DNA from 3 places in the Marinomonas epiphytica genome. Region 2 is predicted to be linked to each of the others. Evidence: predicted binding sites of a transcription regulator. Region 2 holds the regulator's gene; each other region holds the start of a gene.
What was found. Region 2 encodes PhoB, which activates phosphate uptake and scavenging genes when phosphate is short. Its sites were predicted from a motif close to TGTCATANNNNTGTCANA; they were not measured.
Positions count from the first base shown of each region.

Region 1 (2,275 bases), on a different contig from region 2:
TTTGCCTAGTACTGCTCCTGATTGCAAGGCTTCATTAATTGCCGCTAATGGCCCAATGGCATTGGCGACATCATTAGCACCATGAGCAAAGCTTAATAAAGCTGCCGAAATGATAAGTGGAATTGTGAATAAACTATTCACAGAGTCTTTGTCATTTTTAAGGTTATCTGCCGCACGTTCGACTACGGGACGGACAATAAAGTACACAGTAAGTGCAATGGCAAAGCCAATCATTAGAGCGGTAATAAAGTTAACCTTCCAAAGATTTTTCAAGCCTTTCAAAGTTAAGTAGGTCGCAAATACCCACACCATAACACCAACAAGTAAAGGCACGACCTTTTTAGCCGCCTCCACCATGTCACTTTTATAGGTAATATTGCGCTTTATGTAAATTAAGAAAGAAGCGGCTATCACCCCTCCTAAAACTGGCGAAATAACCCAGCTGGCAACAATGGCACTCATTTTATCCCACTGAGCTATATCCCAACCGCCCGCAGCAATACCCGCTCCCAAAACACCACCTACAATAGAATGGGTTGTAGAAACGGGGGCACCAATATAGGTGGCAAGGTTTAACCAGATCGCGCCAGCCAGCAAAGCCGCCATCATTACCCAGATGAAGGTCTTGGCGTCAGCAATGGCATTTGGATCAATAATGCCCTTTTTAATTGTGCCAACAACAGTTCCTCCAGCAATGATAGCACCAGCCGATTCGCAAATGGCTGCAATAAGAATGGCACCAGACATGGATAATGCTTTTGAGCCTACTGCAGGCCCAACGTTATTGGCAACATCATTGGCACCTATATTTAAGGCCATGTACGCGCCAATTGCAGCGGCAATAGATAAAATAGAAAGGTTGGATACTTCGATACCAATCGTTGAAGCGTAAAATCCGCATACTAATACAAAAGCTAAAGCAATTAGTACTCGCAGAAAATCATTACCACCTAAAAGGCTAGTATTTTTTTCAGAAGGGGAATCTTGGTTCATAAGGACTCTTATTAGGTTAACTACCACTCGTCATAGCTTTGGGGCGCCATTAAACATAGTGTAATCCCTAACACTGAAATCAATTTGCCCCAGTCATAAAACCGTCATTATTTTGTCATAAAACGGACGGCCGCAATTCTACACTGCCTCAAAAAAGATAAACACCCCTAAAATGTTAATTGAGTAAAAAGTAATCTTTTACACAGTAAAGCACCGTATTTATTAACATTCGATAACATTTACCGCCAAACCACCACGTGACGTTTCTTTGTACTTATCATTCATATCTCGACCTGTATCACGCATGGTCCGAATGACCTTATCTAAAGATACATAATGCTGCCCATCTCCTCTTAACGCCATAGCGGCGGAGTTAATCGCTTTCATAGATGCCATAGCATTACGCTCAATACAGGGCACTTGCACTAATCCACCAATAGGATCACAGGTCAGCCCTAAGTTATGTTCCATACCAATTTCCGCAGCGTTCTCTATTTGCTCTGGAGTACCTCCTGTAGCCGCTGCTAAACCTGCCGCGGCCATCGCGCAAGCCGATCCGACCTCACCTTGACAGCCAACTTCCGCTCCTGAAATAGAAGCATTTTCCTTAAACAGCATGCCAATTGCCGATGCCGTTAAGAAAAAGTCGATAATGCCTTGCTCATTAGAGCGTGGACAAAAATCCCAGTAATAGTGTAATACCGCAGGGATGATACCTGCCGCGCCATTGGTCGGTGCGGTGACGACTCGCCCGCCAGCAGCATTCTCTTCGTTAACTGCTAGCGCATACAAGTTAACCCAATCCATGGCACCTAATGATGGTGTAATCATATCCATGCGCGTTTTACTGTTAAGATCTTGATACAAACTCGGAGCACGACGCTTTACCTTGAGTCCACCAGGTAAAATTCCTTCTTTTCTAATACCATTCTGTACACACGCTTGCATAATAGACCAGATATTTAAAATACCAGTTTTAATGTCATCTTCGCTACGCCATACTTGTTCATTAGCTAACATGATCTCCGCAATCGTAAGATTATGAGTGCGGCACAAGCCAATAAGGGTTTCTGCATCATGAAAAACATAAGGCAATTCCGTCGTATCCTCTACTAGTTCAACGTCACCTTCTTCATTCTGCTTAACAATAAAGCCGCCCCCTACTGAGTAATAAGTCGCTTCTTCAATAAGCTCTCCAGCTTGATCATAAGCATAGAAAGTCATTCCATTAGCATGGAAATCCAAACGTTTAACTCGGTGATAAATTAGGTCTTGCTGGGAA
Region 1 covers NZ_BAAGVX010000026.1:386,261-388,535, reverse strand. Annotated here, with positions in the region: gene ACYVGZ_RS06930 (inorganic phosphate transporter) at 1-993, opposite strand, end outside; gene ACYVGZ_RS06925 (L-serine ammonia-lyase) at 1,216-2,275, opposite strand, start outside.
Region 1: a site for PhoB is predicted at 1,096-1,113, ahead of ACYVGZ_RS06930 (inorganic phosphate transporter). Genes of this name have one in related genera too.

Region 2 (2,275 bases):
AGAATACGCCACTATACTCACCATAATCCCAAGTCACGTTCACATCACCACCATCTGGTGAATATTTGACGGCATTGAGTACTAAGTTTGAGAATGCACTGTACAACTCGTTATAAGACCCATAAATGCGTGCTTCTTCGGGAATATCAAAAATCAGTTTATGTTCGTTCGAAAGCAGAGAAGAAGCCGCTTTTTCAACCGCACTGGTAATATCAGTGATTTTGATCCACTGGTCTGGCTCTCGCTTATCATTGCCTTCTAGGCGAGATAGTAACAGAAGATCTTCAATCAAGTGCTCCATACGGTCTGACTGCTCAGACATATTGACTATGCCTTTCTGTAGGCTGCCTGGTAAAGCATCTTTGAACATGTCCAAGGTTTCTAAGTACCCTTTTATGACTGTCAAAGGTGTCTTCAACTCATGTGAGGCATTGGCTACAAAGTCTTTACGCATCTGCTCTAATAAATGCAGGCGGGTGACGTCTCGGATAAAGATTAGGTGATCATTTTTATCATAGAGGGTCGTTTGTACTTCAAGATAAGTGCCTTCTTTAGCGGGGGATTTGATCACTAGAGGTTCGCCGAAACGCTTTTGGCTAAAGTAACGGAAAAAGTCTGGGTCTCGTACAATGTTGGTAATCGGTTGTCCTCGATCTACTGGGCGCATGAGCCCAAAAAAGTGCGCTGCAGAATTATTCCACCATTCAAGGTTACCTTGGCTGTCAGCCATAATAACCCCTTCTTTTAGGGCGGCAGTAGAACTTTCGATTCGAGTTAAAGCTTGGCGCATGCGGCGTTTCGACTTGCGTTGCTTTTTCTGTAAGCGATAGACTGCGTCAAAAACTTCCCCCCAAATACCGTCAGATTCAGGGGGCGCTTTTTTGCCTGAGTGGCGTAACCAGTGGTGGAAAGTGTATACCTGATACATTTGCCAGTATAAGCTTCCAAGCGTATAGATGAGCAAGGTAGCAAGCAGTTGGCCAATTACAAGGCCAATGGCAATACAGGCAGCTAGCCCGATTAGCCATCGGGCTACGGCGACTTTCCAAATATTCTTCATGGAGTTCTTTTCGCAGAGAATCGATAGCCAGTGCCACGAACCGTTTGAATTAAACTGTCATGGGAACTACCAATGGCTTTACGTAAACGACGAATGTGTACATCAACCGTACGTTCTTCAACGTAGACATTGCCGCCCCAAACTTGATCTAATAATTGCGCTCGAGAGTAAGCTCTTTCTTGGTGTGTCATTAAAAATTTAAGCAAACGATACTCTGTAGGCCCCATTTCTAATGGGCGGCTACCAATGGTAACGCGCTGACTAATAGGGTCTAGTAATAGACCTTCTATTTCAATTGGTTCATCGATACCTTGTGGTGTTGCGCGGCGAAGAACCGCTTTAAGGCGAGCAACCAGCTCTCTTGGTGAGAATGGCTTAGTAATATAATCATCAGCACCGACTTCAAGGCCTTGAATCTTATTGTCTTCTTCACTTTTTGCGGTCAACATGATGACAGGGATTTCAGCGGTCGTTGGGTCTTTCTTTAAACGTCGTGTTAATTCAATACCGCTACCACCAGGCATCATCCAGTCTACTAGAATCAAATCAGGTCTATGATCCACAATAATTTCGTGGGCCTGTTGGCTGTTTTCTGCTTCCAAATATTCGTATCCTGCCATTTCTAAGGCGACAGCGATCATTTCGCGAATGGAAGACTCATCATCAATAATTAGTACTTTTTTACCGGTCACAGGATTCACCCTCATCTCAGGAACGGTTTATTAAAGCTCGAAAATGTGACAATTTGGTTAAAATGTCACATCACTGCCATAAATTCAACTTAATAGCTTAGTAGTAAGCCCACAAAGACACACAAGCCCACTCGGTTATTAGCAAGAAAAGCATGGAAACAAGCTTGCCTATCACGCGTTTTGGTTTGTAGATGTTGTTGGATAAACAAACCACAGCAAAGTAAAAGCGATACAAAGAAAGGCCATGGCAAAGACCCTAACACACCTATCCAAGTTAATAAGGATAGGGTAAGACCTTGCAAAATGAGGATGATTAATAGGTCGTACTGGCCAAATAAAATCGCTGTGGATTTGATGCCGACTTTTAAGTCATCGGGTCTGTCTGTCATAGCGTAATAAGTGTCGTAGGCGATGGTCCATAAACAGTTTGCTAGAAATAGCATCCACAGTTTAGGGTCGCTTAGGTCGCCACCTTGAGCACTGTAAGCCATTGGAATAGCCCAAGAGAAAGCTAACCCTAAAA
Region 2 covers NZ_BAAGVX010000038.1:108,006-110,280, reverse strand. Annotated here, with positions in the region: gene phoR (phosphate regulon sensor histidine kinase PhoR) at 1-1,060, opposite strand, end outside; gene phoB (phosphate regulon transcriptional regulator PhoB) at 1,057-1,752, opposite strand; gene ubiA (4-hydroxybenzoate octaprenyltransferase) at 1,842-2,275, opposite strand, start outside.

Region 3 (2,275 bases), on a different contig from region 2:
TTAGGTTATTACATGTTGTCGATGATTACAGCATTGACGTGATGTTACGTAATAATTTGAAGTTATCAGACAATAAAGGTGCATTTCAAATTGGCTTTAATTTTCCCTTATGGGGAAAAAGCCGCGGCTATCTGCAATATTTTAATGGCTACGGCCAGTCACTGCTTGATTATAACAACCATACTCAATCGATCGGCATGGGGATCATGTTAACGAACTGGCTATAAAAATGCTGATTGGGTGTTAATTGTCATCATATTGTAATGTGTAAAAATTATGGTTTATTGCATTCTAACTAGGAGTTATAACCATGAAATTTATGCCTTTCGCTTCCACTTTAATGGCGGCTGCTTTATTAACAGCTTGTGGTACAGAAACAGTAAAACAAGATCAAGCTCAACCTGTTGTTGAGGCTGTAGCATTAAACAACCAAGACTTATACGAAGTGCACCATGAAGGTCGAATTTATATTTTTGATGATCGTGGTACTTACGAAGAATTTCTTGAAGTAGGTGAAACCTCTTACCGCAAGGTACGTATTGGTGAAGGCCCTAAAGGTGAAACCCTTGTCTTTGGTTTAACGAATGAAGACAAAAAGAAAACATCTGGAATTGCTAGCATCGAAATGTACGATGGTACTTTAGAAGGCGCAACGCCATTTTATGGAGAAATGCGAGTAGAAGGGCGTATTTATGTTTTCTCTTCTCTTGCTGAAATGAACAATGCTCGTCTAGTGGGCGAAGTGCCATTACGTTATACCGATATCGGTTCAGGTCCTGCTGGTGAAACAGTCGTGTATGCACTGAACGGTGATAATAAAAAAGTAAAACCGATTGTAATGATTGAAGCCTTCAAGAAAATGAATGGCTTGAATTAAGCCTTTCCAAACAAAAAAACGCCTTACTGACTTGTTTTCAGTAAGGCGTTTTTTTGTCGTAAATATGTCATAAAAGTGCCGCGAAACTGACATGCTTTCCTTATATTTTAAAATGATGGCAATCGGATTAGGTGTCTATTAATGAATATATTACAGAACATACACGCTTTTGATGTGAGTGCGTTTTATTGGTGTATGGCGCGCAAACGTCGCGATGTTTTGACACGAATAGGAAAAGGCGTTTCGTTTACGGCAGATGGCCCTCTATACGCTTTGATAGGTGTATTACTTTGGTGGTATGGCTATGACACCCTAGCCCTAATAATCGCAGTAGGCTTTATTTTAGAGCGTTGTTTGTACCTAATTTTAAAAAAAGGTTTTAAGCGCAATCGCCCTGCTGATATTTTGGAAGATTTTACGAGTTTTATTATTCCTTCTGATCAGTTTTCTTTTCCTTCTGGACATACCTCTGGTGCATTCTTCATGGCTTATTGTTTGGCAGAATGGTTCCCAGGACTGAATGAATTTTTATACCTATGGGCTACTCACGTGGGCTTATCACGTGTGTTCTTAGGTGTTCATTTTCCAACGGATACCGTAGTAGGTGCATGTTTAGGGACAAGTTGCGCAATGTTGATGGTCGGAGTACTGGCATGAAAATATTATATGGCGTGCAGGGAACCGGTAATGGACACATTACGAGAGCACGGGCAATGGCTGCTGAGTTAAAAGCGGCTAATATCGAGGTCGACTACATATTTTCAGGCAGACCCCCTGAAGAGTATTTTGATATGCAGGCTTTTGGTGACTATCGAACCTTTGAAGGATTAAGTTTTGTCGCCAAAGACGGTCAATTAGATCTACTGGCGACTTACCGTAATGCCCATATTCTAAAATTAGTTAAAGACATAAAATCCCTCGATACAACAGGGTACGATTTGGTCATTACCGATTTTGAACCCATTGTTGCTTGGGCTGCCAAACGCCAAGGCGTATCTTGTATTGGCTTTGGGCACCAATATGCTTTTAATCATGATATTCCTCGCTATAAAGGTAACCTAATAGCTCAGCTTATCATGAAAAAATTTGCACCTGTTAGTACAGCGTTGGGTTCTCATTGGCATCATTTCGGTCATGCAATCTTGCCACCGTTAGTACATTTAAATGCCGAAGTTAATGCGCCTGATAGCGATAAGGTATTAGTTTATTTGCCCTTTGAAAATAGTGAAGCGGTATTTGAATGGCTAGAAGAAATTCCTCAATATCAGTTCCGTATGCACTGTAAAGACATCGAACCTGGAGTGTATGGGCACATAGAAGTGTTTGCATTTGGTCGTGATAGCTTTCAAAAGAACCTTGCTGAATGTGGTTCTGTGCTTTGTAATGCAGGTTTTGAGT
Region 3 covers NZ_BAAGVX010000026.1:378,356-380,630, forward strand. Annotated here, with positions in the region: gene ACYVGZ_RS06880 (phospholipase A) at 1-227, shown strand, start outside; gene ACYVGZ_RS06885 (hypothetical protein) at 311-877, shown strand; gene ACYVGZ_RS06890 (phosphatase PAP2 family protein) at 1,019-1,534, shown strand; gene ACYVGZ_RS06895 (MJ1255/VC2487 family glycosyltransferase) at 1,531-2,275, shown strand, end outside.
Region 3: a site for PhoB is predicted at 932-949, ahead of ACYVGZ_RS06890 (phosphatase PAP2 family protein). Genes of this name have one in related genera too.